2 regions of the Cellulosimicrobium sp. BMG9.22 genome follow, and region 2 is predicted to be linked to the other one. Evidence: predicted binding sites of a transcription regulator. Region 2 holds the regulator's gene; the other holds the start of a gene.
What was found. The regulator HrcA, encoded in region 2, represses chaperone genes, less so after heat shock. The targets are predictions, from matches to a motif close to TTNGCACTCGNNNNNNNCGAGTGCNAA.
Positions count from the first base shown of each region.

Region 1 (3,721 bases), on a different contig from region 2:
GCGAGGTCATTCGTGGCTCGCAGACGAAGTACCCCCGTCTGAGCCCGCTGCGGGCCGGCGACCTCGTATTCAGCAAGTTGTTCGCTTGGGAGGGCTCGGTGACGATCGCCGAGCGAGACGGGTGGGTGTCGAGCGAATTCCCTACGTACGAGGTCGACGAGAGCCAGATCGACTCTAGATACCTGAGTCACACGGTTCGATGGGACGGCTTTGTCGATCAACTGGCCAGGTCGACGAACGGACTGGGGCAACGCCGTCAACGAGTCGCACCGGAGCGCTTCGAGGCGGCGACGGTTCCGCTCCCGGACCTCCCCACCCAGCGCGCCATCGCCGCCCGCCTCGACCACGTTGACCGAGTCTCTCGGCAGATCGCGGCACGCGGGGACAGTTCGGTATCGGTGAGCGCCCAGGTCCTCGCTGCAGCGCTCGATGGTGCGCCACTGACCAGGATCGGCAGCTTTGTCAGTCGGCGCACCGAGTCGGTCGAGGTCGTCGACGAGGCGCGCTACGCGATGCTGGGGATGCGCAACCGTGGGCGTGGTGCTTTCGACGCCGGAACGCTCGGAGGGACAGAGACGAAGTACCCACGGCTCTCTCGCGTCCGTGCGGGTGACCTGATCTACCTCAAGCTCGGCGCCTGGGAGGGTGCGTTCGGTGTTGTCCCCGAGGAGCTCGATGGTCGCCACACCTCGCCAGAGTTCATCACGTACGAGATCGATTCAGACAGGGCCGATCGGGACTTTCTCGAGGCCCTCGTCACGTGGGAGTCCTTTGCGGAGAGGGTCGGCGGCGTCTCCAAGGGGACGAATCTCCGGCGGCGACGACTCAACCCGGAAACCTTCGAGGGACTGACGACGCCGCTCCCGTCGGTCGAAGTTCAGCGTGAGGTTGGTCGACGGCTTGCCGTGCTCCGACGCGTTGCCCGGTTGGAAACTCGTCGAAGGGCGCTTGCCGACGGACTGCTCCCCGCTGCTCGCAATGAGGAATTCGCCCGACTGCTCGCGACGTGACCCGAGGGTGCCAGGTCACCTCGGTTCCGTGGCCGACGCCCACGCGCTGCCCGCGACCACAATGTGGTCGAGGAAGCGCAGCCCGATTCCGGTGGCGGCGTCTCGCAGTGCCCGCGTGACCTCGCGGTCGGCGATGCTCGGGGTGGGGTCGCCGCCGGGGTGGTTGTGGGCGAGCGCGAACGCGACGCCGTCGCGTCGCAGGACCTCCGCCAGCACCTCGCGGACGGGGAACGACGCATGGTGCGCTCCGCCGTCGGACACCACGACCGTGGCGAGCGCGCGGTTCCCCGCCCCGCACACCACGAGGACGACGCGTTCACGCCGCGCCCCGGCGAGGTGGGTCGCCGCGAGGCGGGCGACGTCGGAGGACCGCGCGACGACCGCGCGGTCGTCGACGGACGCCTCCGCCCGCGCAGCGAGGGCGAGGGCGGCGACGACGCGGGCGGCCTTGGCGGGACCGACCCCGGGTTCGGTGGACAGCGCGGTGACGTCGACCTGGCGCAGGCCGCCGACGCCGCCGTGCGACACCAGGAGCCGAGTTGCGAGGTCGACGACGTTCGCCCCGCGCCGTCCGGAGCCGAGCAGGATCCCCAGCAGCTCGGCGTCGGTGAGTCCGGTGGCGCCGTACCGGGCCAGGCGCTCGCGGGGCCGCTGGTCCTCCGGGAGGTCGGCGATCGTGGGTGGCGAGGTCACTCCGCCACCCTGGCAGGCGCCGGGCCGACGAGGCGGGTATCCACAACCCGGGTACGCGCAGCGCGGACAGGTTGGCACTCGCCTTGACCGAGTGCTAACGGCGACCTAGATTTGAGGCGTGCCGCTCCCGTTCGCGAGGGCGGCACCACGAGCGATCATGCCGTCCGGCACCCGCGACGACGGCCGGCAGGGAGCGCTCGACCCATCCGTTGCAGTTCTCATAGCGAAAGGGGAGGTCCGACGTGTCGGTCCCCATCAAGCCGCTCGAGGACCGGATCGTCGTGAAGGCCCTCGAGGCCGAGACCACGACCGCATCCGGCCTGGTCATCCCGGACACCGCCAAGGAGAAGCCCCAGGAGGGCGAGGTCCTGGCGGTCGGTCCGGGCCGTGTCGACGACAACGGCAACCGCGTCCCGCTCGACGTGAGCGTCGGCGACAAGGTCATCTACAGCAAGTACGGCGGCACCGAGGTCAAGTACGGCGGCGAGGACTACCTCGTCCTGTCCGCGCGCGACATCCTCGCCGTGGTGGTCGGCTGACGCCGACCGCTCTGCACGGCAGGGCCCCGCGACCTTCGGGTCGCGGGGCCCTGCTGCGTCCGCGGACGGTCGCCCCACCGCCCACGGTCGTGCGCACGTGCGCCCGGTGCGTCGTCGGACCGGGGCCGTGCTGGGGGTCTCGGGTTCCGTAAGGCGGTCGTCAGCCCGTGCGTCGCGCGCCGCCGGCGAGGATCGCGGCGCGCTCGTCCTCGCTCAGCCCACCCCACACGCCGTACGGCTCGCGCACGCGCAGCGACTGCTCGCGGCACTGCATCATCACGGGGCACGAGTGGCAGATCGCCTTCGCCGATTCTGCGCGACGCCGGCGGGTCGACCCTCGCTCGCCCTCGGGGTGGAAGAACAGCGTGTCGTCCTCGTCGCGACACGAACCCTGGTACTGCCACTCCCAGAGTTCCATGACCGGTCCGGGGAGCCTCGAGATCTCTGCCATGGCGAACAACCTACAAGCGTTGCAGAAGTTGTTCAAGCCCCTGTGTCGAAACCGTGAACGGGCAGGTCGTCGCGATCGCCCGACGGACCGCTTCAGCAAACGGTGCATGCCCGGGTGGAGCGATGGCGCGATCGAGACTCGACTGGCGCGTTTGAGTGCGACGTGAACATATTCAGCCCACTGCTGGCGCGAAGGGTGCACGACTGTGACCTCGGCGAGGTGGCGGGACGCGAGCGCGCTCGGCAGAATCGATGCATGACCCCCGTCCGGTCCGCCCCTGACCCTGAGGGATCCCGACCGAGCATGTCCACCAGCCCTGGCCTCGCCGTCGCCGCCGTCGCGCGCCGGCTCGGCGTCGCGCCCGCGACGCTGCGCACCTGGGACCGCCGCTACGGGCTCGGTCCGTCGCAGCACCGCGCGGGGTCGCACCGGCGGTACACGGACGACGACGTCGCGCGCCTGGTCGTCATGCGGCGCCTGACCCTCGAGGGCGTGGCACCCGCCGACGCCGCCCGGGCCGCGCTCGCTGCCGGGGCCGAGGAGCTCGACGCGCACCGCGGCGGCGTCTCCCCCGACGAGCTGGATGCCGAAGCGAGGGCCACGGGCGTCGACGACGAAGCACCGGCGGAGAGGGTCCCCGCGACGGTCCCCGACACACCGTCGCGCCCCTTCCTCCGTGCCGTGCCGGGTGGCGAGCCGCTCCGGTCGGGTGCGCCGCGCGCCGTCGGGGCGCGGGACGTGCCGCGCCCCACCCGCGTGTCCGACGTCGTCGACGCCGCGATCGCCTACGACCAGCGCACGTGCGACCGCCTGCTGCGGATCCCCGCGGGGGCAGACCCGGCCGCGTGGTGGTCGGACCTCGTGGAGCCCGCGCTCGGGCGGCTCGCCGAGCGGACCGTGCTGGCCGGCCCGGGCGAGGTCCCCGAGGTCGTGCTCGCGAACGCGACGCTCGGCGCCCTGCGTGAGTACACGCAGGTGAGCGAGGACGCCCTCGTCGCCGCCGGCGGGCCGCCGCGGAACCACCCGAG
Region 1 covers NZ_JBZGBY010000005.1:2,036-5,756, reverse strand. The annotation lists gene AC4H2H_RS05310 (restriction endonuclease subunit S domain-containing protein) at 1-1,010, shown strand, start outside; gene AC4H2H_RS05305 (JAB domain-containing protein) at 1,026-1,703, opposite strand; gene groES (co-chaperone GroES) at 1,946-2,242, shown strand; gene AC4H2H_RS05295 (WhiB family transcriptional regulator) at 2,403-2,693, opposite strand; gene AC4H2H_RS05290 (MerR family transcriptional regulator) at 2,997-3,721, shown strand, end outside.
Region 1: a site for HrcA is predicted at 1,775-1,801, ahead of groES (co-chaperone GroES). Genes of this name have one in related genera too.

Region 2 (3,721 bases):
TCGCGAGCGCCTGGACCAGCGTGACGACGACGTCGGGCGCCGGCTCCTGGGCGACCTCCTGCACGAGGAGCGTGACGCGACCCGCCTCGGTGTCCTCGACCACGCAGCGCAGGCGCAGGCCGTCGCCGTCGGCCACGTCGACGCGCTCGCCGCGTGCCTTGCGCTGCACGACCCCCGCATGGCGGCCTTCGGCGCCGTCGAGGACGTAGCGGTCGCCGGGAGCGACGGAGCCCAGGCCGTTCTCGGCGAGGAAGACGGGTGCACTCACGCGCGCGCCCCGCTCAGCGCCCGGAGAGCTTGTCGCGCAGGCGGGAGAACACTCCCGGGTGCGCGGCCGACAGGCGCGACTCCGGCCGCTCCTCGCCCCGCAGCGCCGCGAGCGAGCGCAGGAGCTGCTCCTGCTCCTCGTCCAGCTCCCTCGGCACCAGGACCTCGATGTGCACGTTGAGGTCGCCGCGGCCGCTGCCGTGCAGGTGCCCGACCCCGAGGCTCTTCAGCGTGACGATCTGGCCCGGCTGCGTCCCCGGGCGCAGGTCGATCTCCTGGGCGCCGTCGAGCGTCTCGAGCTCGAGCACGGTACCGAGCGCGGCTGCGGTCATGGGCACCTGGAGCGTGCAGTGCAGGTCGTCGCCGCGGCGGACGAACGTGTCGTGGTTGCGCTCGCGGATCTCGACGTACAGGTCGCCCGCGGGCCCGCCCGCGGGGCCCACCTCACCCTGCGAGGTGAGCTTGATGCGCGTGCCCGTGTCGACGCCGGCCGGGACGTTGACGGTGATCGAGCGACGGCTGCGCACGCGGCCCTCGCCCGAGCACTCCGCGCACGGCTCGGGGATGACGGTGCCGAAGCCCTGGCACGCGGCGCACGGTGCGCTCGTCATGACCTGACCGAGGAACGAGCGCGCGACCCGCTGGACCGTCCCGCGGCCGTGGCAGACCTCGCACGTCCGCGGGGACGTGCCAGGCCGACAGCACGTGCCGCCGCACGTCCCGCACACGACGGCCGTGTCGACCTGGAGCTCGCGCTGGGCGCCGAACGTCGCCTCTGCGAGGTCGATGTCGAGACGCACGAGCGCGTCCTGGCCACGGCGGGCGCGCGGGATCGGGCCCTGCTGCGCCTGGCCGCCGCCGAAGAACGTCTCGAAGATGTCCTGGAAGCCGAACCCGCCGCCCATCGGGCCGCCCGCGCCGCCGCCGGGCGCGCTCGGGTCGAAGCCGAGGTCGTACTGCTGGCGCTTCTCGGGGTTCGACAGCACCTCGTAGGCGCGCGCGACGTCCTTGAAGCGGTCGCCCGCCTCCTCGCCCGCGACGTCCGGGTGCAGCTCGCGCGCCAGCTTGCGGTACGCCTTCTTGATCTGGTCCTGGCTGGCGTCACGCGTCAGGCCGAGGATCTCGTAGTAGTCGCTCACACGTCACTCTCTGCTGGTGCCGGTCGTGGGCCGACGGGCCGGCCGGGGTCGGGTTTGCTCAGGGGATGCTCGGGGAGGATGTCGCGGACGGTGGGCCGCACCGGGCCGTACCTGGGGCGGGTCACGTGCCGAGCACCCGCGACATGTAGCGCGCGACCGCCCGCACGGCCGCGATCGTGCCCGGATAGTCCATGCGCGTCGGGCCGATCGAGCCGACCAGCGCGACCGTGTCCCCGTCGCTACCGTAACCGGTCGTCACGACGGACGTCTCCGACAGCCCCTCGAGCTGGGTCTCGTGGCCGATGCGCACGCTGACGCCGGACTCCGCCGCCATCTCCGTGAGGAGCCCCAGGAGGACGACCTGCTCCTCGAGCGCCTCGAGGACCGGGCGCAGCGCGTGCTCGAACCTCATGCCCGCACGGGCGAGGTTGGCCGTCCCGGCAAGGACGATCCGCTCCTCGCTCTCCTCGGCGAGCGTCTGGGCCACGAGCTCGCCGACCGCCTCGACGAGCGGGGCGTCGTCGGGGTGGAAGCCCTCGCGGACCGCCGCGAACCCGGACGACAGGTCGGCGAGGCGCTTGCCCGCCGCGGCCGCGTTGAGGCGCGCGCGCACCTCGGCGAGCGTCCCCTCGTCGGGCACCGCGGCGACCTCCAGGGTGCGCTGCTCGACCCGCCCGGTGTCCGTGATGATGACGACGAGCAGCCGCGTGTCGCCGACGGGCACGAGCTCGAGGTGACGCAGCCCGGATCGCCGCAGCGAGGGGTACTGCACGACCGCGACCTGGCCGGTGATCTGCGCGAGGAGGCGACCGGCGCGCGCGATGACGTCGTCGAGGTCCACGCCCTCGGACAGGAACGTCTCGATCGCGCGCTTCTCGGGAGAGGACAGCGGCTTGACGCCCGACAGGCGGTCCACGAACAGCCGGTAACCCTTGTCCGTCGGGACGCGGCCTGCGGACGTGTGCGGCTGGGCGATGTACCCGGCGTCCTCGAGCGCCGCCATGTCGTTGCGGATGGTCGCGGGCGACACCCCGAGCTCGTGGCGCTCGGTGAGGATGCGCGAACCCACGGGCTCGCGCGTGAGGACGTAGTCCTCGACGATCGCCCGCAGCACCTCCAGACGGCGCTCCTCGCTCACGTCCACCTCCCGTGCACCGCTACGCACCGCCGGGCAGGCGTGCGGGTCTCGGCACTCTCGACCTTCGAGTGCCAATCCTACGCGTCCGCCGGACCCCTTCCCCGGTCCTCCGCTCGTCGCGAACGCCGCGGTCGGGAGCGCACACCGCGACATCGACCCGAGCGTTGCCAGATCGACCTCCCGAAGGTCGATCTCGGACGCACGGGTCGATCTCGGCCCGGGTTCCGCAGCGTGCGTGTGGTCCTGTCCTAGGGTGACGGCGTGTCCTTCGACCGTTACGGCTCCGACGTCCTCGGCGGCACACCCGCCCCCGCCCACCACCGGCAGCGACCGGTCTCCCGCCCGCACCCGGCCGAGCGCGGGCTCGTCGTCGAGGAGGTGCAGACCGGCTGGGTCGGCGCCGTCGTGCGGGTCGAGAAGTCGGGCGGCATGCACGTCGTCGTGCTCGAGGACCGTGCGGGGCGCACGCGCACCTTCCCCCTCGGTCCCGGCTTCTGGGTCGACGGCGCACCGGTCGAGCTCACCGCACCCGTCACCTCGCGCGCCCCCGTCCCGCCGTCGCGCACCGCGTCCGGCTCGCGCGCCGTCGTCGGGCAGCGGGCACGCGTCGCGCGCGGCAGCCGCATCTGGGTCGAGGGCAAGCACGACGCCGAGCTCGTCGAGAAGGTCTGGGGCGACGACCTGCGCGTCGAGGGTGTCGTCGTCGAGCCGCTGCACGGCGTGGACGACCTCGCCGCGGCGCTCGCGGACTTCGGCCCGACGGCGGAGCGCCGCGTGGGCGTGCTCGTGGACCACCTCGTGCCGGGCAGCAAGGAGCAGCGGATCGCCGACGAGGCGCTGCGGCGCGTGCCCGCGGGCACGGTCATGGTCCTCGGACACCCCTACGTCGACGTGTGGCAGGCGGTGAAGCCCGCGCGCGTCGGCCTGGAGCGCTGGCCCGTGATCGAGCGCGGCACCGAGTGGAAGCGCGGCATCCTGCGCGAGCTCGGCTGGCCCGCCGCGTCGGCGGAAGACGTCGGTCGAGCATGGCAGCGCATCCTCGGCACCGTCCGGAGCTACGCCGACCTGGAGCCGTCCCTGCTCGGACGCGTCGAGGAGCTCATCGACTTCGTGACCGCGCCCTGACCCCCGACCCTGCGGCACGCCCGGGGCCGCCGGGCCTCAGGGGAGGACCGCG
Region 2 covers NZ_JBZGBY010000003.1:210,439-214,159, forward strand. The annotation lists gene AC4H2H_RS04075 (16S rRNA (uracil(1498)-N(3))-methyltransferase) at 1-268, opposite strand, end outside; gene dnaJ (molecular chaperone DnaJ) at 282-1,406, opposite strand; gene hrcA (heat-inducible transcriptional repressor HrcA) at 1,528-2,544, opposite strand; gene AC4H2H_RS04090 (DUF3097 domain-containing protein) at 2,806-3,669, shown strand; gene AC4H2H_RS04095 (RidA family protein) at 3,706-3,721, opposite strand, start outside.